Regions from separate parts of the Streptomyces sp. NPDC048411 genome, predicted to be linked through region 2. Evidence: riboswitches for the same ligand, from Rfam matches in the RefSeq annotation. Region 2 holds a riboswitch; each other region holds the start of a gene.

Region 1 (9,456 bases), on a different contig from region 2:
ACGGCGACCGTCGCACGGATCTTGAACGTGCCACGCCCGGCCGCGTACGCGTCCTTGATCCCGCCGAGGCCTACGATTCGGCCACCGGTCGGCAGGTCGGGTCCGGGGACGAACCGCATCAGGGTCTCCAGGTCCGCGCCCGGATGCCTGATCAGATGGCGGGCGGCGGCGATGACCTCGCCCAGGTTGTGCGGCGGCATATTGGTCGCCATGCCGACCGCGATCCCGGATGATCCGTTGACCAGGAGGTTCGGATAGGCGGCGGGGAGTGCGACCGGTTCCTGTTCCTGGCCGTCGTAATTCGACTGGAAATCGACGGTGTCCTCGTCGATCGACTCCGTCATCAGCGACGTGGCGTCGGCCATCCGGCACTCGGTGTACCGCATGGCGGCCGGCGGGTCGTCGTTGCCGAGCGAGCCGAAGTTGCCGTGCCCGTCGACGAGGGGGAGCCGCATCGAGAACGGCTGCGCCATCCGGACCAGCGCGTCGTAGATCGACGCGTCGCCGTGCGGATGCAGCTTGCCCATGACCTCGCCGACGACGCGGGCACACTTCACATAGCCGCGGTCGGGGCGCAGCCCCATCTCGTTCATCTGGTACACGATGCGGCGGTGCACCGGCTTCATGCCGTCGCGGGCGTCCGGCAGGGCCCGTGAGTAGATCACCGAGTACGCGTACTCGAGGAAGGAGCCCTGCATTTCGTCGACGACGTCGATGTCGAGGATCTTCTCCTCGAAGTCGTCCGGCGGCGGGGTCTTCGTACTGCGGCGGGCCATCGCTGCTGCGACTCCTTCACAGATCTGTTCGGGCAACCTCTGGTTCTGACGCGGACCATTGTGGACCGCCGCACTGACAACGCCGACCTCGACCCGTCCCAAGCGCTCTTTCACGCGAACTTCCACGGCACGGGAACTTCGCCAGGTGTCGGTGCGCTTGCTTACAGTGGCAGGTCTCGCAAGAAATCCAGTATCGCGATCGAAGGGACGTACATGCCCATGGGTCACACGGCCACAGCCCAGGCCGGCTCCGGCGGCTTGACAGCGACCGAGCACCGTCTGGCCAACGGCCTGCGCGTGGTGCTCTCCGAGGACCATCTGACCCCGGTCGCCGCGGTGTGCCTCTGGTACGACGTCGGGTCGCGCCACGAGGTCAAGGGGCGCACGGGTCTGGCTCACCTCTTCGAGCACCTGATGTTCCAGGGCTCCGGACAGGTCAAGGGGAACGGACACTTCGAGCTGGTGCAGGGCGCCGGGGGCTCCCTCAACGGGACGACCAGCTTCGAACGCACCAACTACTTCGAGACGATGCCCACGCATCAGCTGGAACTGGCCCTGTGGCTCGAAGCCGACCGGATGGGCTCGCTGCTCGCCGCGCTCGACGACGAGTCCATGGAGAACCAGCGGGACGTTGTCAAGAACGAGCGCCGCCAGCGGTACGACAACGTTCCGTACGGCACGGCGTTCGAGAGGCTGACCGCCCTCGCCTACCCCGAGGGCCACCCGTACCACCACACCCCGATCGGCTCGATGGCCGACCTGGACGCGGCGACGCTCGAAGACGCACGGACCTTCTTCCGTACGTACTACGCGCCCAACAACGCGGTGCTGTCGGTCGTCGGCGACATCGACCCCCAGCAGACGCTCGCCTGGATCGAGAAGTACTTCGGCTCCATCCCGTCCCACGACGGCAAGCAGCCGCCGCGCGACGGCACGCTCCCCGAGATCATCGGCGAGCAGCTGCGCGAAGAGGTCCACGAGGAGGTCCCGGCGCGGGCGCTGATGGCCGCCTACCGGCTGCCGCACGACGGCACCAGGGAGTGCGACGCCGCGGATCTCGCGCTGACCGTGCTCGGCGGAGGCGAGTCCTCCCGGCTGCACAACCGTCTGGTCCGCCGCGACCGCACGGCCGTTGCGGCAGGTTTCGGGCTGCTGCGGCTGGCCGGCGCGCCCTCGCTCGGCTGGCTGGACGTGAAGACGTCCGGCGGTGTCGAGGTGGCGCAGATCGAGGCCGCGGTCGACGAGGAGCTGGCCCGATTCGCCGCCGAGGGCCCCACGCCCGAGGAAATGGAGCGCGCTCAGGCACAGTTGGAGCGCGAGTGGCTGGACCGGCTCGGTACGGTCGCGGGCCGCGCCGATGAACTCTGCCGGTTCGCCGTGCTGTTCGGCGACCCGCAGCTCGCCCTGACCGCCGTCCAGCGGGTCCTCGACGTCACCGCGGACGAGGTCCAGGCGGCGGCCAGGGCCCAGCTGCGCCCCGACAACCGGGCGGTGCTCGTCTACGAGCCGGTCGAGCCGGCCGAATCCGCCGACGCGGAAGCCGACGAGACGGACACCGACACCGACGCGCACGAAGGGGCGGACAAGTGAGCGACGCTGCCGCGACTGGAGTAACGATGGAGTACCACCCGCAGCCGACCCCCGGCACGGCCAGGCCCTGGGCCTTTCCCGCACCCGAGCGCGGCGCCCTGCCCAATGGGCTGACGGTGCTGCGCTGCCACCGTCCCGGCCAGCAGGTCGTCGCGGTCGAGATCTTCCTCGACGCCCCGCTGGACGCCGAGCCCGAGGGCCTCGACGGCGTGGCCACGATCATGGCGCGGGCCCTTTCCGAGGGCACCGACAAGCACTCCGCCGAGGAGTTCGCCGCTGAGCTGGAGCGTTGCGGCGCCACCCTCGACGCGCACGCCGACCATCCCGGCATGCGGGTCTCCCTGGAGGTTCCGGCCTCCCGGCTGGCCAAGGCGCTCGGGCTGGTCGCCGAGGCGCTGCGGGCACCCGCGTTCGCCGACAGCGAGATCGAGCGACTGGTGAACAACCGGCTCGACGAGATTCCGCACGAGCAGGCCAACCCGGCCCGGCGTGCCGCCAAGCAGCTCTCCAAGGAGCTCTTCCCGGCCACGTCGCGGATGTCACGCCCGCGCCAGGGCACCGAGGAGACGGTGGAGCGGATCGACTCCGCGGCCGTGCGCGCCTTCTACGAGGCCCATGTCCGGCCGTCCACCGCGACCGTCGTCGTCGTGGGCGACCTCACCGGTATCGACCTGGACGCCCTGCTCGCCGACACCATCGGCGACTGGACCGGAAACACTGTGGAGCCCCGTCCGGTCCCGCCGATCACCGCCGACGACACCGGCCGCGTGGTGATCGTCGACCGTCCGGGCGCCGTGCAGACGCAACTGCTGATCGGCCGCATCGGCGCCGACCGGCACGACAGCGTGTGGCCGGCCCAGGTCCTCGGCACCTACTGCCTGGGCGGCACACTCACCTCCCGGCTGGACCGGGTGCTGCGCGAGGAGAAGGGCTACACCTACGGCGTGCGGGCCTTCGGGCAGGTCCTGCGCTCGACGGCCCCGGACTCCGCCTCCGGGGTGACCGGCGCGGCGATGCTGGCGATCAGCGGCTCGGTGGACACGGAGTCCACCGGACCGGCGCTCGACGACCTGTGGAAGGTCCTGCGGACCCTGGTGGCCGAGGGGCTGACCGACGCCGAGCGCGAGACCGCTGTGCAGAACCTCGTGGGTGTCGCCCCGCTGAAGTTCGAGACGGCTGCCTCCGTCGCCGGCACGCTCGCCGACCAGGTCGAGCAGCACCTCCCGGATGACTACCAGGCGCAGTTGTACGCCCGCCTGGCCGAGACCGGCACGGTCGAGGCGACCGCAGCCGTGGTCAACGCCTTCCCCGTGGACCGGCTGGTCACGATTCTCGTCGGCGACGCCGCGCAGATCGAGGAGCCGGTCAGGGCGTTGGGCATCGGAGAGGTGTCGGTCGTCACCGGCTGATGCACCAAAGCCCCGCAAAGGGGGGCGAAGAGGGACCCTGGCGAGTCGCTTCCCGCCAGGGTCTTCCTTTTTGCCCGATTTGAGACGAAAGTTCCTTGCTTGCTCTGTGGGATGCGCTACAAAGCGCCCTGTCCGTTTGGTGAATGAAAGTGCCCCCGCCTAGCGTCGGCTCCGCTGTCCGTCACTCGTATGCCGCATCCGTGGCGCCGGGCAGTGATCGCCGAGTCCCCGTCAGGCGCGAGCCTGGGGAGCCGGGGACCCACGCAGTCCCTGGGGTGCATCGGATGCCGCGACCTCCTGTGAGGCCGGGGATCCGTAGGAGACCTTCCTGCTCCGAACCCGTCAGCTAACCCGGTAGGCGAGAAGGAAGGAAAGGACCAGCTACTTCATGGCGTTCACCCGCCCCACCGGGAAGCACCGTGCCCCGAGCCGCCTGAAGCGCAGGAGCGCACGCGTCGCCGGAGTCGCAACGCTGGCGACCACCGGTGTCATCGGCGGACTGGCCTCTCCGGCCCTCGCCACGGATGCCGAGGCCCCCTCCGGCGATGAAACCGGTCTGACCCAGATCGTCGCCATCGAGGATGCCCTCGCCGACCAGGTGGCCACCCAGGCCGAGGTGCAGAAGCGCCAGGCCGACGTCGCCGCGAAGGCTGCCGAGGCTGCCAAGGCCGACGCGGCGGCGAAGGTCAAGGCCGAGGCCCGCGCCAAGGCGGCCCGTGACGCGAAGGCCCGCGCCGCCCGTTCCGCCGAGCGCACCCGCCTGGGCTCCTTCCAGCTCCCGGTCGCCGGTTCGTACGTCACCACCGGCTACAAGTCGAGCGGATCCCTCTGGTCCTCCGGCCGCCACTCGGGCATCGACTTCCACGCCGCCTCCGGCAGCTCCGTCGTCGCCGTCGGCGCCGGCACGGTCGTCGAGGCGGGCTGGGGTGGCGCATACGGCAACAACATCGTGCTGCGGATGACGGACGGCACGTACACCCAGTACGGCCACCTCTCCTCGATCGGCGTCTCCGTCGGCCAGAGCGTCGGCGCAGGCCAGCAGATCGGCCTCTCCGGCTCGACCGGCAACTCCACCGGACCGCACCTCCACTTCGAGGCCCGCACCACGCCTTCGTACGGCTCCGACATGGACCCCGTGGCGTACCTGCGCGCCCATGGCGTGAACGTCTGACCGACGTCCCATCCGCAATACGCCGAAGGCCCCGGCTTCCGCCGGGGCCTTCGGCGTGTCCGTTCCTGCCGAACCGCCCCGCGGAACCGTCCCCGGGTCAAAGGGTATTCATGGTTTTCGGCCCGGCTTCGGAAATGCAGCCGCCGTGCAATAGAGTCACGGAACAGGCGTCGATCGGCCGCGTTTCGCGGGGGATTAAGGCGGAGGTTCGGACATGCGTATTCCGGCGCAATCGGTATGTACGGCAATCCGTGACGACATCGTCTCCGGTGTCTTCGAACGCGGCGGCAGACTCACCGAGGAGCTGCTCGCGCGTCGTTACGGGGTATCCCGTGTCCCGGTGCGGGAAGCGCTGCGCACCCTGGAGTCCGAGGGCTTCGTGGTCACCCGCCGACATGCCGGTGCCTGTGTCGCCGAGCCCACCGAACAGGAGGCCGCCGACCTTCTGGACGTGCGGATGCTGCTGGAGCCGCTCGGTGCGGCCCGTGCCGCACAACGCCGCACCGAGGCGCACCTCAAGGTGCTGCGCGGCCTGGTCAGGCTGGGTCAGGACAGAGCGCGGCGGGGTGAGGGGGAGGATCTGCGCTCCCTGGGCGGCTGGTTCCACGAGACGCTCGCCCAGGCGTCCGGCAGCCCCGGGCTCGTCGCGCTGCTCACCCAGCTACGCCACAAGATCGCCTGGATGTACGCGGTCGAGCAGCCGGCCCGTCTGGCCGATTGCTGGGGCGAGCGCGGAGCCATCGTGGACGCCGTGGGGCGCGGCGACGCGGAACGGGCCAGGGCGCTGGCCGCCCAGCACGCCGAGCGGGCCGCCGCCGCGCACCGGTTGCGCCGCGCGGGCGGTGCTCCGGGCCGTGATGCCGGCGCCCCCGTTCCGGCGGCCGGGTGAGGAATTCGCAACATGCCGTAAACATCGCGAGCGGCCGGCGTTAACACCTGCGCCGTATACAAAGTGAATTAAGTACGCGGGTCTTTCTTTGGGCTGCCCGAAATTCGCTCCGGAGGCATTGCCGGTATCAGGAAACGCAGGAGCCGCGGTCCCGGTTGGGGGTATCGCGGCTCCGTCACAGAAATGGACCCGACAGGAACTGGCCGGAAAGGCTTCCCCCTGATCGGAACCCTGGAATCAGACGGTCTCGGGGAGCTCCTCGAGCCCCTCGGTGACCAGCTTCGCCAGCCGGTCGAGCGCGGCCTCCGCGTCGTCCGCCTCGGAGGCGATCACGATCTCCTCGCCGCCGTGCGCGCCGAGGCCGAGCACCGCGAGGATGGAGGCGGCGTTCACCGGGGGGCCGTCGGACTTGGCGATCGTCACGGGGATGCCGGACGCCGTGGCCGCACGAACGAAGATGGAAGCAGGGCGGGCGTGCAGGCCCTCGGCCCAACCGACATTGACGCGACGCTCAGCCATGGTTCTGCCCTTCACAAATCAATGGTTGTCTAGACCAGACTCTCACGCAGTGCGCTGTCTCCCGCCGACGCGCGCCCCGGCCCGTGCAGCACGGCCGGTCGGAGCTCTCAGACTGCCTCGGCCCCGGGCCCTACGCGACCGCTGATCGCGCCGTAGGCTTTGCCCATGCAGCCCACGCCGGAGCAGAGTCCGCACCACGCGTACCCCGACCACTGGGAAGCGGATGTGGTGCTCCGCGACGGCGGTACGGCCCGTATCAGGCCCATCACCACGGACGATGCCGAGCGCCTGGTCAGCTTCTACGAGCAGGTCTCCGACGAGTCGAAGTACTACCGGTTCTTCGCTCCTTACCCCCGTCTGTCCGCCAAGGACGTCCACCGCTTCACCCATCACGACTACGTCGACCGGGTGGGGCTCGCCGCCACGGTCGGCGGTGAGTTCATCGCCACCGTCCGCTACGACCGGATCGACGCGAACGGCCGGCCGGCCTCCGTCCCCGCCGACGAGGCAGAGGTCGCCTTTCTCGTCCAGGACGCGCACCAGGGCCGTGGCGTGGCATCGGCGCTCCTCGAGCACATTGCCGCAGTGGCGCGTGAGCGCGGCATCCGGCGCTTCGCCGCCGAGGTGCTGCCCGCCAACACCAAGATGATCAAGGTGTTCCGTGACGCCGGGTACACCCAGCAGCGCAGCTTCGAGGAAGGCGCCGTCCATCTCACCCTCGACCTCGAACCGACCGCCGAGTCCCTCGCCGTCCAGCGCGCCCGTGAGCAGCGGGCGGAGGCGCGGTCGGTGCAGCGGCTGCTCGCACCGGGTTCGGTCGCCGTCATTGGCACGGGGCGTAACCCCGGCGGGGTCGGCCGCACGGTTCTGCGCAACCTCCTCGGCGCGGGCTTCACCGGCCGTGCGTACGCCGTGAACAGCTCGTTCGCCGCAGACCAGGGAACGATCGACGGCGTCCCCGCGCACCGCTCCATCGGCGAGATCGGTGAACCGGTGGACCTCGCGGTCGTCGCCGTGCCCGCGGACCGGGTCCCGGAGGCCGTCGCCGACTGCGGCGAACAAGGCGTCCAGGGCCTCGTGGTCCTCTCCGCCGGATATGCCGAATGGGGTGCCGAAGGCAGGGAAAGACAGCGCGAACTGGTCCGCCAGGCCCGCTCGTACGGCATGCGCATCATCGGCCCGAACGCCTTCGGGATCATCAACAACGCGGGCGCCGTACGGCTGAACGCCTCCCTCGCCCCCGAGCCGCCCGCCCCGGGGCGCATCGGTCTGTTCACGCAGTCGGGCGCGATCGGCATCGCCCTGCTCTCCGGGCTCTACCGGCGCGGCGCGGGTCTGTCGACGTTCATCTCCGCGGGCAACCGCGCCGACATCTCGGGCAACGACTTCCTCCAGTACTGGTACGAGGACCCGGACACCGACGTCGCCCTGCTCTACCTCGAATCCCTCGGCAATCCGCGGAAGTTCACCCGCCTCGCGCGGCGCACCGCGGCGGTGAAGCCGGTCGTCGTGGTGAAGGGAGCCCGGCACAGCGGCAGCACCCCGCCCGGTCATGCGGTGCCGATCAGCCGGATCCCGGACGCGACCGTCTCCGCGCTCATGCGGCAGGCGGGCGTGATCCGCGTCGACACGGTGACGGAGATGGTCGACGCGGGCCTGCTCCTCGCCGACCAGCCCCTCCCGGCGGGTCCCCGGGTCGCGATCCTCGGCAACTCCGAGTCCCTGGGCCTCCTCACGTACGACGCCTGCCTGGCCGAGGGGCTGCGCCCGCGCCCGCCCCGCGACCTCACCACCGCGGCCACCCCGCAGGACTTCCGGGATGCGCTGGCGGAGGCACTCGCCGACCGGAGCTGCGACGCGGTGATCGTGACAGCGATCCCGTGGGTCGGCGAGAACGGCCAGGCGGAAACAGGTGACGGCGAGGTCCTGGCCGCCGCGCTGCGCGCGGCGGCGGCCACGGGGCCGGCCAAGCCGGTGGCCGTGGTCCACGTGGAGATCGGCGGCCTGGCGGAGGCGCTCGCGGCCGCCAGCAGCACGGTCGCGGCGCCGCGGGCGGCCGCGACGGCTGCCCCGGGTGCTTCGGCCGCGGCGGTCGGCAAGGGCACCCCGCGCGTCACGAGCCCCACAGGCGCTTCAGCCACGCCGAGCATCACCGGCGCCCCAGCCGGCTCAGCTCCGCCGGATCCCCCGGCCCAGCCGAACGCCCCCGGCTCCGGTGCCCCCACGCCGTCTGCTCCCTCCACCGGCCGGATCCCCGCCTACCCCGCCGCCGAGCGTGCCGTCCGTGCCCTCGCCGAGGTGGTGAAGTACGCGCAGTGGCGACGGCAGGCCGCGGTGCCCGGCAAGGTGCCCGAGTTCCTTGAGGACACCATCGACGAGGCAGGCGCCGCCGAACGTATCGACGCACTCCTCGGGCCCGACCCCGATCCCCGGGGCCGTCAGCTCAGCCACGACGAGGCGCGCGAACTCCTGGGCCGCTACGGCATCCCCGTACGGCCGACGCTCCCCGCCCCCGGCCCGGACGCCGCCGTTGCCGCGGCTGCCCGGCTCGGGTTTCCGGTGGCGCTCAAGACCACCGCGCCTCATCTGCGCCACCGTGCCGACCTCGGCGGCGTCCGGCTCGACCTTGCCAACGAGACCGCACTGCGCCGGGCGTACGGAGAGCTGACCGACCTGCTCGGCAAGCCCACCGAGCTGCAGCCGGTCGTCCAGTCCATGGCACCGCGCGGCGTGGACACCGTCGTGCGGGCCACGATCGACCCGGCGGCGGGCGCCGTCCTCTCCTTCGGTCTCGCGGGCGCGCCCTCCGAACTCCTCGGGGACACCGCCCACCGCCTCGTGCCTGCCACCGACCGCGACGCCGCCGAACTGATCCGGTCCATCCGGGCGGCCCCGGTCCTCTTCGGCTGGCGGGGCTCGGCGCCCGTCGACACCGCGGCGCTCGAGGAACTGCTGCTGAGGGTGTCCCGGCTCGTCGACGATCACCCCGAGGTGGTCTCCGTCGCACTGGAACCGGTCGTGGTCGCCACGCAGGGGCTGACCGTCCTCGGCGCGACCGTCCGGCTGTCGCCGCCACCGGCCCGTACCGACCTCGGCCCCCGT
Region 2 (9,456 bases):
CTTCTTCATCAACGGAGTCGTAGCGCGCGGCAATGAGCAGCTGGCTTCGGCGCGGGTCATCGCGGAGACCGCCATGCGGGCCGTGCTGCCGGAGCCGAACGACTTGATCGGCGGGCTGCGGGTCGCCGCGCGGTACGAGGCGGCACAGGCGGACGAGTTCGTCGGCGGCGACCTGTTCGCCGTGGTGGACACCCCGCACGGCGTGCGGCTGGTGGTCGGGGACGTGCGGGGCAAGGGGCTCGACGCGGTCGAGGCGGTGGCGGTGATCATCGGCGCGTTCCGGGAGGTCGCCGAGCACGAGGCTTCGCTGGAGGGCGTGGCGCAGCGGCTGGAGCGGGCGCTGGCACGGGAGGGGGAGCGACGCGGCGGGATCGATCCGGTCGAGGGGTTCGTCACCGCCGTACTCGCCGAGATCCCGCACGGTGGTGCCGAGGTACGGATTGTCAACCGCGGCCACCCCGAGCCGCTGCTGCTCCACCCTGACGGAAGGGTGGAGGTGCTGGTGCCGAGCGTGCCTGCGCTGCCGCTCGGCATGGGGCTGGGGGTGTGGCCGGACCTGGCCGACGCCTGGGGTCTGGCCGCCGGGACGACGCTGCTCGTCTACACCGACGGTCTCTCCGAGGCGCGCGACAAGCATGGGGTGTTCTATGACCCGGCGGCCCGGCTGCGTGGGCGGATCTTCCCCAGGCCCGAAGAGCTGCTGTCTGCGCTGACCGATGACGTACGGCTGCACACGGGCGGCAAGTCCACCGACGACATGGCGCTGGTCGCGGTCGTACGGCCCGCGGAGGGGCAGCCGGAGCGGCGCAGGACCGTGAAGATCGTGAGGCGCGGGCAGGAATGAGGCGCGGCTGCGGTGAGCACACGAGGACGACGCCACCGTGCGTAATCGAAGAGTGCCGCTCTGCATAACGTTTGACGCAACGTCAGAAAGGCGGTAGTGGCTGAGTCCGGGTCAACTCGCCCGATTTCGACCGGTTGTGTCCAGTAAAGTCCAGGCCAAGACCCTGAACGATCAGTGGGAACAGCTTGGAATCAGGCCTGTGTGTCTATTAACGTTCGATAACGCAGCGCGGTCGTCCCAGCCGTCGTCAGTGGCGGCACCGTGCGCGAGCGCCGAATTCCGCAAGGGAACCGGGGAACCACCTCCATGGGGTGAATCGGACACCTGTGTCTCGTGAGAGGCGGAGGAATCCGTAGGAGACCTTCCTGCTCCGAACCCGTCAGCTAACCCGGTAGGCGAGAAGGAAGGAAAGGAGTGCGCCCCCGTGGCGTCCAACAAGCCTGCCCCCGAAGCCCCTTCCCGGTTCGGCTCCGACTTCACCACTGAGTACGCATCCGGGACGGACACCGAGTTCGGCACCGGGTTCACCGCCGAGGTCGGGACCGAAGGCCTCGGAGAGGCCGACCGGGAGTGGGAGGAATGGAACCCCACCGAGGAGTCCGTCCGCCCCGTACGCGGCAGGCACCGCGTCGCCAAGCAGCGCAACGGGCTCGCCCGTAGCTCCACGGTTCTCGGCGTCGGCGTCATCGCGGCCGTCGGCGCGGGCGGCATGGCCACCGCGCAGAGCAAGCCGCCGGTCTCCATCTCCCTTCCCGATTCCCTCGCGGACAAGCTCCCCGACGCCAACTCCCTCCCCAGTGTGGGCGCGCTGTTCGCCGACGGGTCCGCCGCCGACCAGGCCCAGGCCAAGACCGCCGCCGCACCGCTGACCAGCGCGGGCATCACCACCGCGGAGGCCGAGCAGGGCGCCACCGACGCCGGCGAGGCGCTCCGCGCCCGCATCCTCCAGCAGGCCGAGCAGCAGCAGAACGCTGCCGACGCGGAGGCCAAGGCGGCCGAGGAGAAGGCCGCCGCGGAGAAGGCGGCAGCCGAGGCGAAGCAGAAGCAGGACGTCGCCGAGGCCAAGGCCGCGGCCGCGAAGAAGAAGGCGGAGGAAGAGGCGAAGGCGAAGGCCGAGGCCGAGCGGCTCGCCAAACTGGCCGCCAGTTACGCCATCCCCACTTCCTCGTACACGATCACCTCGATCTTCGGGCAAGCCGGTTCGATGTGGTCCTCCGGCCACCACACCGGTCTCGACTTCGCGGCGCCGACCGGCACCCCGATCAAGGCCATCCACACCGGCACCATCAAGTCGGCGGGCTGGTCCGGCTCCTACGGCTACCGCACGGTCCTGGAGCTCGAGGACGGTACGGAGCTGTGGTTCTGTCACCAGTCGTCGATCGACGTCAGCGCCGGCCAGAAGGTCACCACCGGTGAGACCATCGGCCGCGTCGGCGCCACCGGAAATGTGACGGGTCCCCACCTCCACCTGGAGGTCCACACCCCGGGCGGCACGGGCATCGACCCGATGACCTGGCTGCGCGACAAGGGCCTCACGGTCTGACCCGATGAACGCGGGCCGGTCCCACCGGCCCGCCACCGATCCCCGGCAGTCCTGACGCTCACCCCCCGACGTCAGGGCTGCCGGTCCGTTTGGCCACGGCTTTCGCGTGCGGCATGCATGGAATAGCAACACCGCTGGAATCCGTTGTTCCGCTCATGACCTCTCTGCGCAGACTCGGCTCTTCCGACCTTCAGGTCTTCCCGCTCGCCCTCGGCGGCAACGTCTTCGGCTGGACCGCCGACGAGGCGCAGTCGTTCGCCGTCCTCGACGCGTATGCCGCGGCGGGCGGCAATTTCATCGACACCGCCGACGCGTATTCCGCCTGGGTCCCTGGCAACGAGGGCGGCGAGTCGGAGACCGTCATCGGCAAGTGGCTCGCCGCACGCTCCAACCGGTCCGACATCGTCGTCGCCACGAAGGTCGGCGCCCACCCCGCGTACAAGGGGCTCTCCGCGACCACCATCAAGGCCGCGGCCGAGCAGTCGCTGCGCCGGCTCGGCACCGACCACATCGATCTCTACTACACACACTTCGACGACGAGACCGTCCCGGTCGAGGAGATCATCACCGCCCTCGACCGGTTGGTGAAGGACGGCAAGGTGCGCGCCATCGCCGCCTCCAACATCAGCCCGGAGCGGCTCCAGGCGTCCCTGGACTTCTCCGAGCGCGAGGGGCTGGCCCGTTATGTCGCCCTGCAGCCGCACTACAACCTCGTCTCCCGCGACACCTACGAGGGCGAGCTCCAGGACACCGCCGCCCGCGCCGGGCTCGCCGCCGTCCCGTATTTCGCCCTGGCCTCCGGTTTCCTCACCGGCAAGTACCGTCCGGGCACGTCGGTGGAGAGCGCCCGGGCCGAGAAGGCCGGCCGGCACCTGGAGTCGGAGCGGGGACGGAAGGTCCTGGCCGCACTCGACAAGGTGGCCCAGGAGCGCGGCGCCGAGATGGCGACCGTCGCCCTGGCCTGGCTCGCCGCCCGTCCGACCGTAGCCGCCCCGATCGCCTCGGCCCGCACGGTCGAGCAGCTGCCCGCACTGGTGGCCGTCGCCGGCCTCCGGCTGACCGAGCAGGAGCTGGCGGAACTCACCGAGGCGTCCGCCTGACCCGTCACCAGGGATGCTGGGGCGGCCGGTTCCCGTAGCTCTGCTGTCCGTGGGGCGGCTGGTGATACGGCTGCCCAGGGAGCGACAGGTACGGGTTGTGGCCGCCGTACGGCTGGTACTGCTGAGGAACCGGCTGGTACTGCTGAGGAACCGGCGCCGGGGCCATGGAGTGCGGGCGCAGACGGCCCGTCGCCTGTGCCGCGTACGCCAGGGCGGGGGCGGCCACGTCCCGGCGCTGCCAGAGATGGTGCAGCAGTTCCAGTTCACGTGCGGTGAAGTCCGGTTCCGCCGCCCCGCGGCCGGCCCGGCGGCGCAGGAACGCCAGGGACGTGGCGAACGACTCGTACTCGGCGACCGCCCGCGCCGCCGCCTTGCCGCGCGCCTTGGCCTGCGCCTTGGCGTGGCTGCGTACCTGGGCCGCGATCCGGCTGTGAGTGCCGTGGGCGGGGCCGTGGGCAGGGGCGTACCCGTAACCCGGGGCCCCGTACCCCGCTTGTGCGTGCCGCTGGCGCGCCAGGTCCCGGGCCAGGCCGCGGGCCCGCATCGAGGAGAGCGCGAGCGGCTCGGCCGGGGTCAGCCAGCCGGCGGCCGCGTACGCGGGCAGCTCGGTCGCCAGGGTGCGCAGCTCCCGCTGGCGCGACCAGATCGCCAGCCAGGTGACCAGTCCGAAGACCGGGACCATGAACACCCCGTACACGACATAGAAGCCGTACGGACCGAACGTCCCCGAACCGTTCCACAGGGCGTGCATGCCCATGGCGAGGATCAGTCCGAGCAGCGGCAGCGCGATGCGGCGGATGCGGTGACGGCGTGCGCTGAGCGCCGCGAAGCCGAAGCCCAGACCGGTCAGCACGGTGAAGAGGGGATGCGCGAACGGCGTCATCACTCCTCGTACGAAGAAGGTCGCGGCCGTCACCGACGCCAGGCCCGAGCTGCCGATCTGCTGGTCCTCGCCGAACGCGTTGCCCAGGTAGAGGATGTTCTCGGTGAAGGCGAAGCCCGTCGCGGTGAAGCCGGCCACGACGACGCCGGCGACGACACCGCCGAAGTCCCGTCGCCGGAACAGGAAGATCAGCAGGACGGCCGCCGCCTTCGCGCTCTCCTCGACGACCGGCGCTATGACCGTGGCCCCGAGGGTGTCCGCGCTCGCCGGGTCCGCGGTGGCCGTCGCGATCCAGCGGGTCGCGAACGAATTGGCGATGATCGCGACCAGGGCGGCGGCGCACGCACCCCAGGCGAAGGCGAACAGCAGATTCCGCCAGGGTTCGGGTTCGACCCGGTCCAGCCAGCGGAACGCCGTCATCAGGACCGGGACGGGCAGCACGGCCAGACCCAGCCCGACCAGGAACCCTTCGGTGCCGGTCTGGGCGCGGACCAGGGCCAGGATCACCAGCCCGCACAGCGCGAGCACCGTGAAGACAGCAGCGATACGGAACGTCTTGCTCCGCCAGACCATGCCGACGCGGCGCGGACGGTAGCGCCACTGGCCCCGCTCCGGCACGGCCGCCAGGATCTCGCCGACCCGCTGCTCCTCGAGGAGCGGAACGGCCGGCTGCGACTGTTGCTGCTGGACAGACCCGTCGGACACCCCATGACCCTAACGAGGGGGACTGACAGCTGACCATGGGGCAGTGCGGTGCGCGCACCGCCCCGTCAGGAAATCTGCAGCTCAGCCACGGGCGAGGACCCAGTCGTGGTCGAAAGGTCAGCTGCGGGCGAAGAGCAGGTCGTGCACGACATGGCCCTTGTCCAGGCCCTGCCCCTCGAACCGGGTCAGCGGACGGAACGCGGGCCGCGGTGCGTAGCCGCCGTCCGCCGCCGTGTTCTCGAACAGGGGGTGCGCGGTGAGCACCTCGAGCATCTGCTCGGCGTACGGCTCCCAGTCGGTCGCGCAGTGGAGCACGGCGCCCGGCTTCAGCCGCTGCGCCGCCAGGTCGAGGAACTCCGGCTGGATCAGCCGCCGCTTGTGGTGGCGCTTCTTGGGCCACGGGTCGGGGAAGTACACCCGCAGCCCGTCGAGTGCGTCCGGCGGCAGCATCTCGCGCAGCAGGATGATCGCGTCACCGTTGGCCACCCGGATGTTGGACAGTCCGTTCCGGTCCGCGAGACCGAGCAGGTTGCCCTGGCCGGGGGTGTGCACATCGACGGCGAGTATGCCGGTGCCCGGGTCGTCGGCCGCCATCTGCGCGGTGGCCTCACCCATCCCGAAGCCGATCTCCAGCACGACCGGAAGCCCGTCGAACAGCTCGGGCAGGTCGAGGACCGACTGCCCGTCGATGTCCAGGCCCCACTTCGGCCAGAGCCGCTGCAGCGCGTCCTCCTGGCCGGGCGTGACACGGCTGCGGCGCGGCTGGAAGCTGCGGATCCGGCGCTCGTGGTGCGACCCGGCCGGGTCGGCGGCGGGTCCGCCGGGGAAGCGCGGTTCCTGACGCAGCCTGCGCTGCCGCTCGAAGGCTGCGGCGCGCAGATCGTGGGCCTCGTCGGACTCGGGGGCGGGGTTCAAGGACTCAGACACAGTGCCCCGATTCTACGGCGGGCGGCTTCCACCCCGTTCCCTGTGCCCGGAGCAGCGCCCTGCGTGCCACCTCCCGCCCGATGGGCAGCGAGGCCGTCGCGGCGGGCGACGGGGCGTTCAGCACATGCACCGTGTGCGGGGCCTCGCGGATCAGGAAGTCGTCCACCAGCGTGCCGTCGCGCAATACCGCCTGGGCCCGGACACCGGACGGGGCGGGGCGCAGGTCGTCCTCCGTGACCTCGGGCAGCAGCCGCCGGACGGCCGCGGTGAATGCGCTCCTCGACAGTGAACGGTGCACCTCGCCCGCCCCGTACCGCCAGTGTCTGCGTGCGATCTGCCAGGAGCCCGGCCAGGCCAGCGTGTCCGCGAGCTCACGCGGGCGTACGACCGGCCAGCCGTATCCCTCGCGGGCCAGCGCGGGCACCGCGTTCGGCCCGACGTGGACGCCGCCGTCATGGCCCCGGGTCAGGTGCACCCCGAGGAACGGGAATGCCGGGTCCGGCACCGGGTAGACCAGCCCGCGCACCAGCTCCGGCCTGGCCAGCTCGTAGTACTCCCCACGGAAGGGCACGATCCGCATGCCCGGCTCGTCGCCCGCGAGCCGGGCCACCCGGTCGCAGTGCAGCCCCGCGCAGTTGACCAGGACCCGGGCCCGCACGACGCGGCCGTCCGCCGTCCGCACCGCCACACCCCACGGGCGGCGGTCGATCGCAGTGACCTCCGCTCCGAACCTGATCAGCCCGCCCGCGCCGCGCACCTCGGCCGCGAACCGTTCGGCAACCGCCTTGAAGTCGCACACACCGGTCGTCCCGACCCGGATCGCCGCGAGCCCGCGCACCTGCGGCTCGTACTCCGCGATCCCCGCGGGCCCCAGCTCCCGCACCGGCAGCCCGTGCTGCCGGCCGCGCTGCACCAGGGCGTGCAGCCGGGGCAGCTCGGACCGCCCGGTCGCGACGATCAGCTTGCCGGTCACCGCGTGCGGAATGCCGTGCTCCGCGCAGAAGTCGATCATTTCGGCGGCGCCGCGCACCGCATAGCGGGCCTTGAGCGAACCGGGGCGGTAGTAGATGCCACTGTGGATCACCCCGCTGTTGCGCCCCGTCTGGTGGCGCGCCGTGCCCCACTCCTTCTCCAGCACGGTCACGCGCGTGCCCGGAGCGGTCCGCGTGAGGGCATACGCCGTCGACAGGCCGACGATCCCGCCGCCGATCACCAGCACATCGCAGTCGTACGCCGCGTGAGTCATCATCGCGCCACCTCCCACCCCGATAGTGCACTGACCCACTGACATCGCACTCAAACCAGCTGAGGCCAGCGTGGCGCCCGGAATTCCGCCTCCGGATGCCTGCGCGTCGCCCGGAGGACTCCGCGCGGGCATCCGAGAGGTGCGGGCGCCCCTGGGGAGGCCGCTGGTGCTGCGACCGGCAAAGCCTGCCGGGAGGGGCACTGGAAGTGCCTTGAAGATCTTGAAATCGTGCCTGACTTGCCCTGGTTCATAGCGATTTACATGTGCTGGCAATCCGGGGTGAGTCGGGCGGCCAGAGCAAGATCTTCGGCGGTTTCCTAGACCGGCGCCACCAGCAGCGGCCGTGCCCGCTCGCGCAGCTCGGCGACGCGTGGCTCGTCCCCGTACGGTTCGAGGCGGTGCAGCAGGTCCCGTACGTACTCCGTGGTCCGCGCCGACGAGATGCGGCCGGCCACCTCGACCGCCCGGGTGCCCGCCGCGCAGGCCGCGTCCAGGTTGCCGGACTCCAGCTCGGCGACGGCCGAGACCACCAGCCGCAGCCCGTGCGAGCGCACGAACTCCTCGGTCGGCCGGGACAGCGCCTGTTCGGTGAAGCGCCGCACCTGCCGCGGGGCCTTCAGATCGCGGTAGCACTCCGCGGCGTCGGCGGCGAACCTGTCGTACGAGTAGAAGCCCAGCCACGACGGGTCCGCGTCGCCGTCCCGGGAACGCTCCAGCCAGCTCTCGGCGGCCTTCAGCGCGGTCCCCGCAGCCGCGGCGTCGCCCGCCTTCGCATGGGCCCTCGCCTCCACCAGCCGGAAGAAACTCATGGTGCGGGCGGTGGCGAGCCCGCGGTTGCGTTCGACGGCCGCCTGCGCGAGGTCGACCCCCTCGTCGGCGAAGCCGCGGTAGGTCGCCTGAAGCGACATCGACGCGAGGACATAGCCGCCGAGCGGCACGTCGGCCGCCGCCCGTGCGAGCCGCAGCGCCTGGATGTAGTAGCGCTGGGCGGCCTCCTGCTGCCCGGTGTCGAACGCCATCCACCCCGCGAGTCTGGTCAGCTCGGAGGCGGCGCCGAAGAGCGCCCGGCCCACCTCGTCGCTGTACGAGCCGAGGAGCAGCGGCGCCGCGTCCACCCGTAAACACTCCGGGACCATGGAGGAGCGCCAGTCGCCGCCGCCGTACTTGGAGTCCCAGCGGCGCGCGTCCTGGGCCGCCTCGCGGAGTTTGGTCACATCGCTGTGGCCGACGCGCAGCGGCGAGATGTCGTTCACGGAGTCCGGTCCCGGCTGTACGGGAATGTTGGGCGCGCCGCCCGGTGCGCCCGGCGCCGGCTGCGCACCGGGCTCGCCCTGCGTGCCGAGGATCGCCGCCTCGGCCGCCGACGAGTCGCGTGCCACCGACGGGTCGGCGGGGGTTATCAGCCAGCGCGACGCGGGCGTCGCGTACGCGCTCACCGAGAACGAGCCCGCCAGCGACTGCCAGATCCCGCCGCTGCCTGCCCGGCGCCCCGCCAGATCCAGCCGGTAGAGCTCGGTCGCCGAACGCACCGCCTCGCCCACGTCGCGCGGGAAGGCCAGACCCACCTCGGGCGCCGGATCCGCGTCCGCGAGTCCGATCTCGTGCAGCGGGACCGGCCGGCCGAGCTTGGCGCCGATCGCCGCGGCGATGAGATGGGGCGCGGAACCCTGCGGCACCATGCCCTTCGAGACCCATCTCGCCACCGAGGTCTTGTCGTAGCGAAGTGTCAGCCCGCGCTGCGCCCCGAGGTCGTTGACCCGCCGGGCGAGCCCGGCGTTGCTGATTCCCGCGAGGGCGAGAACGGTTCCGAGCTTCTCGTTCGGCCCGCGTTGCTCCCTGGACATGCGCCACCCCTCGACACACAGACGGCAGCCGCGTCACCGAGGAGGCGCGCGGCATTCGTACCGTGTTCTCCCCAGGGGCGGGCCCCGGCACTCCGGCCGCACACGCATGTGGCCGAGCCCCGAGGAATATGCCTCCTGCCGAGAACCTCAGTAAACCCAGCGTAGTTCGTCGCATCCCTACCGTTAAGGGGCAGACGTCCGCATGGCGGGATTGTTGTCCGTACGGACGGTGGGCGGACGATCGGCGTACGGGGGCGGTCCCGCCGCGGCGATCCGGTCGTCCGGCCGGACCCCTTGCCCGGACGCCGCCCCGGACCCCGCCGGGCGAGCCCCCACGTGCTCCTGCCGTGTGGCCGTGCGCCCG
Region 3 (9,456 bases), on a different contig from region 2:
CGGTAGCGGACCGAGCCGACGTGCTCGGCCATGCCGATCGACGAGATGGCGTCGTACGGGCCGTCCCTGACGTCCCGGTAGTCCTGGACCCGGATCTCGATCCGGTCGGTCAGACCTTCCTCGGCGATGCGCTTGCGGGCGTATGCGGCCTGTTCGACGGAGAGGGTCACCCCGGTGACCTGGGCGCCGTACTCGCGGGCCGCGTGGATGGCCATGGAGCCCCAGCCGCAGCCGACATCGAGGAGGCGGTCGCCCTCCTTCAGCGCGAGCTTGCGGCAGACCAGGTCGAGCTTGTCCCGCTGGGCGTCCTCCAGGCTTCCGTCGTCCTCCCAGTAGGCGCAGGAGTAGACCATGGACGGGCCGAGGACCAGTTCGTAGAAGTCGTTGCCCACGTCGTAGTGGTGGCTGATGGCCTCCTTGTCGCGGCGCTTGGTGTGGAGGGGGCCGGTGCGGCGGCGGACCTCCTCGGCGGGCGGGGACGGCGGCGGCCAGGGTCCCGCCAGATGCAGCAGACTCCGGGCGGCGGCCCGGAGCTGTGGGTTCCGGATCGGGTGGACAGTGTCCTTCGCATCCACGCCGCGCTCCCAGAGCAGTCCGGCCATCAGATCCAGCGTCTCGTAGAGATCGCCGTCGATGTCGAGTTCGCCGGCCACCCAGGCGCGGGCCAGGCCCAGTTCGCCCGGCTTCCAGAGCAGCCGGCGCAACGCCCGGCGGTTCCGGATGACGAGAACGGGGGCGCCGGGCGGTCCGGATTCGCTGCCGTCCCAGGCCCGGATCCGGACCGGCAGGGGTTCTCCCAGCAACTCCTCGGCGAGAGCGGTCAGCCGCAACGCGGCGTCTGCCATGGCGTACACCTCCGTGATGGTGTTTCCCAACGAGCCCAAACATGCCCAAACATGCCTCGAACCACGCCGTGTACCCGTGGTGCCACGACGAGGTACACCGCCGTCAACACTCTCCGGCGCCAACGCCATCCCGCAGTGGCGCAACGGAACGGCGCAATGCCTGCGCACCACACATATGTGCTGGGGGGTCACTCCCGGGCCCGGACACGCCGAAGGGGCCGCCCGCACCACGGATGGCGGGCGGCCCCTTCGGGCGTCGTACGGAGAGGATCCGGCGGACCGGAGCCCGGGCTAGGAGGCCTTGGCCTTCTCGCCCTCGGTCTTGGCGGCGGCCGGAGCCGGGGCCGGCTTGGCGGCCTCGTAGAACTCCTCGCGCGGCGTCTCCATGGCGCCGAGCGAGACGACCTCGCGCTTGAGGAACATCGCAAGGGTCCAGTCGGCGAAGATCCGGATCTTACGATTCCAGGTCGGCATCGCCATGCCGTGGTAGCCACGGTGCATGTACCAGGCGAGACGGCCCTTGAGCTTGATCTTCATCTTGCCCATGACGATCATCGCGACGCCCTTGTGCAGGCCGAGACCGGCGACCGCACCCTTGTTGGCGTGGCTGTATTCCTTCTGCGGGAAGCCGCGCATCCCGGAGATGACGTTGTCGCCGAGGACCTTGGCCTGACGCAGCGCGTGCTGCGCGTTCGGCGGGCACCAGGCGTTCGGGTTACCGGCCCTGCGGCCGACCATGTCCGGAACCTGGGCGTTGTCGCCCGCGGCCCAGATGTAGTCGGTGCCCTGCACCTGGAGCTTCTCGGACGTGTCCACGTGACCGCGCGGACCGAGCGGCAGGCCGAAGCGGGCCAGCGCCGGGTTCGGCTTCACGCCGGCCGTCCACACGATGGTGTTGGAGTCGACCTCGAGGCCGTTCTTCAGGACGACGTGACCGTCGACGCAGGAGTCCATGGAGGTCGAGAGGAAGACCTCGACGCCACGGGACTCCAGGTGCTCACGGCCCCAGGTGCCCAGCTTCGGGCCGACCTCGGGAAGGATCTTGTCGGCGGCGTCGACGAGGATGAAGCGCATGTCCTCGCGCTTCACGTTCGTGTAGTACTTCGCCGCGTCGCGGGCCATGTCCTCGACCTCGCCGATGGTCTCCGCACCGGCGAAGCCGCCGCCCACGAAGACGAACGTCAACGCCCTGCGGCGGACGTCCTCATCGGTCGTCGAGTCGGCCTTGTCCAGCTGCTCGAGAACGTGGTTGCGCAGGCCGATGGCCTCCTCGATGCCCTTCATGCCGATGCCCTGTTCGGCCAGGCCGGGGATCGGGAAGGTACGGGAGACGGCGCCCATCGCGATGACGAGGTAGTCGAAGGGCAGCTCGTAGGCCTCGCCGACCAGCGGCGCGACCGTGGCGACCTTGCGGTCCTGGTCGATGGTCGTGACGCGGCCGGTGAGAACCTCGGCCTTCGGCAGTACGCGTCGCAGCGGGACGACGACATGCCGCGGCGAGATGCTGCCTGCGGCGGCTTCGGGGAGGAAAGGCTGGTAGGTCATGTACGACCGGGGGTCGACGACCGTGACGGTCGCCTCTCCGTAGCGCATCTTCTTCAGAATGCGCCGAGCTGCGTACAGGCCTACGTACCCACCGCCTACTACGAGGATCCTGGGACGCTCCGTGGTGCTCATGCCATCGAGTATCCACCCCCCTCGGGGGGCATGCTCGTGAGCCCCTTCACAAGGTATCGCCCACCCTCTGCTACACTTCGCCGCCCACGTGAGCGAGGTCATGGCGTCACAGGGGAACCACGGTGCAGCAGCGAACGTTGTTCACCGCTTGTGAGCTGGCTCTTGAGCCCCGCGAGCGGGGTGAAGCACCCCTTCGGCCAACACCGCGGCAACACGTCCGGAACCCTCCCACACACGCAGCGAGCGCGTCCGCGGACGGTCCCGGGGCCCCGTACGGAGCAGAAGTGCGCATCGAGGGAACGAATTCCTTGTGAAGAAGTTCACGAACTTCGTCGCGGAGTGTCTCCCGAAGAGGTCCCGGAGGGGCTCCCGACGACTCAAAGGTGCAGGCGGGAGTGCGCCTGAGCGCCTTTTCGGCGCCTCTTGCCGCACCCCCGCGAACAGCCTTTCGAGCGGGCTGCCGACGGCCTCCGGCTACGCGATGGACCAGGCGATCCCGTCGAGAATGTCGTGCTCGCTGACGACGATCTCGCGGGCCCCGGTCCGCTTCATCACACCCAGCAGGACGAGCGCCCCGGCGGTGATCACGTCGACCCGCCCTGGATGCATCGCGGGGATCGCGGCTCGCTCGGCGTGGGTCGAGGTGACGAGCCGTCCGGTGATCTCCTGGACCTGCTCGAAGGAGATCCGGGAGTGGTGGATCGCCTCGGAGTCGTACTCCTCCAGTCCCAGCGCGATCGCGGCCACAGTGGTGACGGTGCCGGCGAGGCCGACGAGCGTGGCGGCTTCGGTGAGCGGGACGGTCTCCTCGGCCAGATCGAGGGCGGCGTCGATGTCCGCGCGGATCGCGGTGATCTGACCCGGTGTGGGAGGGTCGGTGACGACACCGTCGCGTACAAGATGGCGCTCGGTCATCCGTACGCAGCCGATGTCCACCGACCGCGCGGCCAGGACCCGGTCGTCGCCGACGACGAACTCGGTGGATCCGCCGCCGATGTCCACCACCAGGTAGGGCTTCGGCAGGTGTTCGCTGCCCGCGAGCTCCTTGGTGGCGCCGTCGAAGGAGAACTCGGCCTCCTGGTCGCCGCTGATCACCTCGGGCTCGACGCCGAGGATGTCCAGCACGCCGCGGACGAACTCGTCCCTGTTCTCCGCGTCGCGGGAGGCGGAGGTAGCGACGAAGCGGATCTTCTCCGCGCCGTACTCCTTGATCACCTCCGCGTACTGGCGGCAGGCGGCGAAGGTCCGCTCCAGGGCCTCGGGCGCGAGCCGGCCGGTGCGGTCCACGCCCTGGCCGAGGCGGACGATCTCCATCCGCCGGTCGAGCTCGGTGAGCTCACCCGTGGCGGGGTCGGCGTCGGCGACGAGCAGTCGGATGGAGTTGGTTCCGCAGTCGATGGCGGCAACGCGGGTCATGGGTGCTCCTAGAAATCAAGCCCCTCCGGCGATTGAGGAGCGGGGGTCCGGGGGCGGAGCCCCCGGGGGAACGGTCAGCCCTCGTCCGGCGCCCCGTCGGCCGGCCGGAACGCGACGTACCCGCCCTCCGACGTCTCGACGGTCAGGCCGTCCTTCTCCTCCGGCGCGCCGCACGGCGTCACGCAGGGCCCCTTGCGCCACCACTCCGGCAGCATCGCAATCGCCTCGTCGCCCAGCGGGTTCACGCCCGGCCCCGCCGCCAGCGAGTGCCCCACCAGCACGTGCAGGCACTTCACCCGGTCCGGCATGCCGCCCGCGCTGGGAAAGCCCTCCAGCACCTCGATCGCGTCACGCCGGGCGATGTAGTCCTCGTGCGCGGCACGGTAGGCAGCCGCCAGCTCCGGGTCCGTGGCCAGACGGTCCGTCATCTCCTTCATGACGCCGTTCGCCTCCAGCGTGCCGATCGCGGAAGCCGCGCGCGGGCACGTCAGGTAGTACGTCGTCGGGAACGGCGTACCGTCCTCCAGCCGCGGGGACGTCTCGACCACGTCCGGGTTGCCGCACGGGCAGCGGTGCGCGATCGCACGCAGCCCGCGCGGCGGGCGGCCGAGCTGCTGCTGGAACGCGGCGATGTCCGCCTCGGTGGGTGGGGTGGACTCGGTCTGGGGAGGGGGCGTTTCCATGCCTGCCTTGGATCTACTCGGATGCGTGAACTACGGCTCCGCACAGTGCTGCGGAGACGAGGTGAACAAGGGAATGAGAAGTCAGTTGCGGTCGGCGCTGTCCACGCCGTCCCACAGGTTGGAGTGCCACGGCCGGTCGGTCTCCTTCGCCCCTCCGCTGCGTTCCTTCGCCGCGTCGGGGTCGATCACCGTGTAGCTGGTCTCCCCGGGACTCACGTAGTGCAGGTGCTCCCGGGCCAGCCGCCGGACGTACGCGTCGTCCTGGAGGCGCGCCTTCTCGTCGCGCAGCTCCTCGGTGCGCTTCTCGGCCTCCTGCGCCAGCCGCTCCTGGTCGGCGATGTCGTCGCGCTGCGACACGTACTGCCGCATCGGGTACGCGAGCGCCACCACCAGGGAGCAGACGACCAGGGCGAGGAACGCGGCCCGGCCGGTGAGCCGGGAGCGGCGGGCCTGGCGGCGGTTCTGGGACCGGTAGACGCGGGCGGCGGTCTGCTCACCGAGCAGTCGCAGCCGGGTCGCGGTGGAGAACCGGTCCCGGTCCTTCGCGGCCATGTCTCCGCCTCCCCACTACGCACGTCCGTCCCCGCACACGGTACGGGACCGAGTGCGGGGACGGACGGAGGCCGTGGCCTTTGCCCGGTACCGGGCCTGCGATCAGCCCTTGCCGTGCTGATCAGTCAGCGGAGCGCTGTGCTGATCAGTTCGCAGAGCGCTGTGCTGATCAGTTCGCAGAGCGCTGTGCTGATCAGTTCGCAGAGCGAAACCGCGGGAACGCGGAGCGGCCCGCGTACACCGCCGCGTCGTCGAGGATCTCCTCGATGCGCAGCAGCTGGTTGTACTTGGCGACGCGGTCCGAGCGGGCCGGGGCGCCGGTCTTGATCTGGCCGCAGTTCACCGCGACGGCGAGGTCGGCGATGGTGACGTCCTCGGTCTCGCCGGAGCGGTGGGACATCATGCACTTGAAGCCGTTGCGCTGGGCCAGCTCGACGGCGTCCAGGGTCTCGGTCAGCGAACCGATCTGGTTGACCTTGACGAGCAGGGCGTTGGCGGAGCCCTCCTCGATGCCGCGGGCCAGGCGCTCCGGGTTGGTGACGAACAGGTCGTCGCCGACGATCTGCACCTTGGCGCCGAGCTTCTGGGTGATGACGTTCCAGCCGGCCCAGTCGTCCTCGTACAGCGGGTCCTCGATGGAGACCAACGGGTACGCGGAGACGAGCTCCTCGTAGTACTCGGTCATCTCGGCGGCCGAGCGGGACTTGCCCTCGAACTCGTACGTGCCGTCCTTGTAGAACTCCGAGGCGGCGACGTCGAGCGCGAGCGCGATGTCCTTGCCCGGGGCGTAACCGGCTTCCTTGATGGCCTCGATGATGAGGTCCAGGGCGGCGCGGTTCGACTCCAGGTTCGGCGCGAAGCCGCCCTCGTCGCCGAGACCGGTCGACAGGCCCTTGGTCTTCAGGACCTTCTTCAGCGTGTGGTAGACCTCGGCGCCCCAGCGCAGGGCCTCGGAGAAGGACTCCGCGCCGATCGGCGCGATCATGAACTCCTGGATGTCCACGTTGGAGTCGGCGTGCGACCCACCGTTGAGGATGTTCATCATCGGGACGGGCAGCAGGTGCGCGTTCGGGCCACCGAGGTAGCGGAACAGCGGCAGGTCCGAGGCCTCGGACGCGGCGTGCGCGACGGCCAGCGAGACGCCGAGGATGGCGTTGGCGCCGAGCGAGCCCTTGTTCTCGGTGGCGTCCAGGTCGAACATGGCCTGGTCGATCAGCCGCTGCTCGGTGGCGTCGTAGCCGACGAGCTCCGGGCCGATCTGCTCGATCACGGCGAGGACGGCCTTCTCGACGCCCTTGCCCTGGTAGCGGTTGGGGTCACCGTCGCGAAGCTCAATGGCCTCGAACGCACCGGTGGAGGCGCCGGACGGCACAGCAGCACGGCCCGTGCTGCCGTCGTCGAGGCCAACCTCGACCTCGACCGTGGGGTTTCCGCGGGAGTCGAGGATTTCCCGGGCTACGACGACGTCGATGGACGGCACGAGGCATCTCCTTCTGGGATATGACGCTGGTTGTGCAGGGTCGCTTTGGCCTTGCGACAAGAGCCTAACCGGCTGGGCCGCCTCGGTCCGCCGACCGCCCGCCCCCTGGGACGAAAAAGGACCCAAGGGCACTCGTAGCAGGGCAAAGGTCCAGATTTCTACTGGACGGTAACGACAACGGTTGAACAGTGAATACGAAAAACCCCGACCCGGCACGTACGGGGGAATCCGCGCCGGGTCGGGGTGCTCGGGGAGGAGAGAGCCCGTGTCTACGGGGAGCCCGTGTCCACGGAGCGCCCGTCCTACTTCGTCAGGTGGAGCTGCTGACCCGGGTAGATCAGGTCGGCGTCCTGGACGATGTCCTTGTTCAGCTTGAAGAGCTGCTGCCAGCCGCCCTTCACCTTGTGCTGCGCGGCGATCTTGCTGAGCGAGTCGCCGGACTTCACCGTGTACTCGCCGTCGCCCTTGGCGACCTTCTCGCCGGTCGGCGTGGTGACGGTCTTCTTGGGGGCGGTGCCGCGGTCCGCGCGGGAGGCGGCGGGGGCCTCGGTGCGCTCGGCCGGCTTCGGCGCGGCCTGCTTCGGCGCGGCCTGCTTCGACTGCTGCGCCGGGGCGTTCTGCTGCGCGGTGGAACCGGTGTCGACACCCGGGTCGACACCATCGTTGGTGAGGCGACCGGCGCCGGCACAGCCCCAGGCACCCGGGCCCTGCATGGCGAGGAGCTTCTCGGCGGTGGCGATCTGCTGAGCCTTGGTGGCGAGGTCGGCACGCGGGGCGTACTGCGTACCACCGGCGGCGGCCCAGCTGGACTGCGAGAACTGCAGGCCGCCGTAGTAGCCGTTGCCGGTGTTGATGGACCAGTTGCCACCGGACTCGCACTGGGCGACGGCGTCCCACGTGGCGACGGAGGCGGCGGAGGCACCGGTCGCACCCATCAGAGGAGCGGCGATGGCGGCACCGGTGACACCGGCGAGCGTGGCGACACGGACGGCCTTGGACGGGCGACGGTGCTTGCCCTTGCTGTTCAGCAGCATGGAACTTCTCCTCACCGACGCCTACGAGGTGAGCTGTCGGGTTCGGGCCAAGTGAGTTGCCCGGTCGCATGTCCTAGCACGCGACTTCACCCCGAGCCGGTCCTGACGGTCTTTCGACCATCGGGCCCGGCGGCTTACCTGGGTCCCCCGCTCCTGCCTACGGCGCTTTACGCGTCTGTTCCCTTCGACCGACGGCAGGATTCGGCGTGACGGTCGACGGGGCCCGCGGTGCGAGCGGTTCCGACCGTAAACGTATGCAACCTCGACATTCAAAGATGGGCATAACGGACAATCAGTCCTTACCTGCATCCGAATGCGCAGCGTTTTCGCAGGTGAGGGGCGATGCGGACAGACCCGGCAGGCGCGACACGCCAATTGACGCAAAGAGACCCATGTCTCACTTACGCATAAGCGGACATAGGTCCCTGAACTACCCCGGTTTCTGGGGTGCTTTTAGCCGTTTATCAGACTGCTCTCACTTCGACTTCACGCCGAGATCGAGGCTCTGGCCAGGCAGGATGAGGTCCGGGTCGCCGCCGACCGCACCCTTGTTCGCCTTGTAGAGAGCGGGCCATCCGCCGGGAACCTTCTGTGCGTCAGCAATCGCCGAGAGGTTGTCGCCCGGCCGGACGGTGTAATCGCCGTCGGCCGCCACCGCGCGCGTGTCGCGCCCCTCACTGTTGCCGCGGGAAGCATGCCGGCCCGAGTCCCGGCCACCGCCCCTGCCCGCACCCTGACTCACCTCGGAGGCCGGCGCGCCACGGTGCTTGCCACCCGCCTCATTTCCGGGGACGTCGGACTTCTGGGGCGAGTCAGACGAATCAGACTTCTTGGACGGTGATGTGGCTGACGGCTCTGCCGACGGCTTGTGCGACGCGTTGCCCGACGCCTTGTGCGACGCCTTGTGCGACGCCTTGGCGGACGGCGCCTCGGACGCGTCCCCGCCCTTCGCCGGTTCGGCCGACGGCACGACTCCCGGGTCGACCCCCGGCAACACCCCGTCCTCCGTGAGCCCGGAGATGCCCGCACAGCTGGGCCACGCCTTCGGCCCCTGGTCCTCCAGGACCTTCTCGGCGACCGCTATCTGCTGTGAGCGGCTGGCGAGGTCCGCGCGCGCGGCGTACGCCTCACCGCCGTACGACTTCCAGGCATCCTGCGAGAACTGAAGACCGCCGTAGAAACCGTTGCCGAGGTCGGCGCTCCACATCCCGCCGCTCTCGCACTCCGCGACCCGGTCCCAGGTCGTGGCGTCGGCGGCGTGCGCACCGGCCGCACCGAGCAGGGGAATAGCGATGGCCGAACCGGTCACGCCTGCGGCGACGACGATCGCGGGTGCCTGGCGAGGGCGACGGTGCCTGCCGTTCGCGGAGCCCATGGGATTGCCTTCCGTGTGACTGACAAGTGACTGGTGAGTCGAACGGTGAACGTAGCGGCACTCGAACGCTTGTCACAAGTCGATGCAGCGCAGATCACGTGAAAGTCACAGAGTTGACAGAGTGTCACCCTCATCGGAACGCCGGCCGGGACCGAACTCCACCGGAAGCGTGCGCAGACCACGCATGATGAGTCCGCCACGCCAGCGCACATCGGCAGGTTCCACCGCAAGCCGCACATCCGGGAGGCGCCTCAACAGCGTGGCCAGGGCAGCCTGTCCCTCCAGTCGCGCAAGCGGTGCTCCCAGGCAGTAATGGATGCCGTGCCCGTATCCAAGGTGCTGATTGTCACGCCGCGCGAGGTCAAGGGTGTCCGGGTTCGCGAACCGTTCCGGG

What was found. Region 2 has a riboswitch for cyclic di-AMP ahead of AB0915_RS28675 (M23 family metallopeptidase). Riboswitches for the same ligand answer to the same signal wherever they lie in the genome.
Positions count from the first base shown of each region.
Region 1: another riboswitch for cyclic di-AMP. It lies ahead of AB0915_RS00265 (M23 family metallopeptidase); the one in region 2 lies ahead of AB0915_RS28675 (M23 family metallopeptidase).
Region 3: another riboswitch for cyclic di-AMP. It lies ahead of AB0915_RS20340 (transglycosylase family protein); the one in region 2 lies ahead of AB0915_RS28675 (M23 family metallopeptidase).

Region 1 covers NZ_JBEZKL010000001.1:49,937-59,392, reverse strand. The annotation lists gene AB0915_RS00280 (DNA topoisomerase IV subunit A) at 1-776, opposite strand, end outside; gene AB0915_RS00275 (pitrilysin family protein) at 990-2,366, shown strand; gene AB0915_RS00270 (pitrilysin family protein) at 2,393-3,775, shown strand; cyclic di-AMP (ydaO/yuaA leader) riboswitch at 3,984-4,150, shown strand; gene AB0915_RS00265 (M23 family metallopeptidase) at 4,164-4,946, shown strand; partial or broken gene AB0915_RS00260 (GntR family transcriptional regulator) at 5,161-5,879, shown strand; gene AB0915_RS00255 (HPr family phosphocarrier protein) at 6,073-6,354, opposite strand; gene AB0915_RS00250 (GNAT family N-acetyltransferase) at 6,520-9,456, shown strand, end outside.
Region 2 covers NZ_JBEZKL010000105.1:590-10,045, forward strand. The annotation lists gene AB0915_RS28670 (PP2C family protein-serine/threonine phosphatase) at 1-844, shown strand, start outside; cyclic di-AMP (ydaO/yuaA leader) riboswitch at 1,105-1,257, shown strand; gene AB0915_RS28675 (M23 family metallopeptidase) at 1,269-2,387, shown strand; gene AB0915_RS28680 (aldo/keto reductase) at 2,543-3,487, shown strand; gene AB0915_RS28685 (PrsW family intramembrane metalloprotease) at 3,492-5,075, opposite strand; gene trmB (tRNA (guanosine(46)-N7)-methyltransferase TrmB) at 5,193-6,002, opposite strand; gene lhgO (L-2-hydroxyglutarate oxidase) at 5,995-7,251, opposite strand; gene AB0915_RS28700 (sporulation protein) at 7,566-9,092, opposite strand.
Region 3 covers NZ_JBEZKL010000054.1:30,567-40,022, forward strand. The annotation lists gene AB0915_RS20310 (cyclopropane-fatty-acyl-phospholipid synthase family protein) at 1-845, opposite strand, end outside; gene AB0915_RS20315 (NAD(P)/FAD-dependent oxidoreductase) at 1,137-2,522, opposite strand; gene AB0915_RS20320 (Ppx/GppA phosphatase family protein) at 2,997-3,938, opposite strand; gene AB0915_RS20325 (DUF501 domain-containing protein) at 4,013-4,621, opposite strand; gene AB0915_RS20330 (septum formation initiator family protein) at 4,703-5,173, opposite strand; gene eno (phosphopyruvate hydratase) at 5,367-6,653, opposite strand; gene AB0915_RS20340 (transglycosylase family protein) at 6,956-7,687, opposite strand; cyclic di-AMP (ydaO/yuaA leader) riboswitch at 7,691-7,862, opposite strand; gene AB0915_RS20345 (transglycosylase family protein) at 8,163-9,062, opposite strand; gene AB0915_RS20350 (cytochrome P450) at 9,168-9,456, opposite strand, start outside.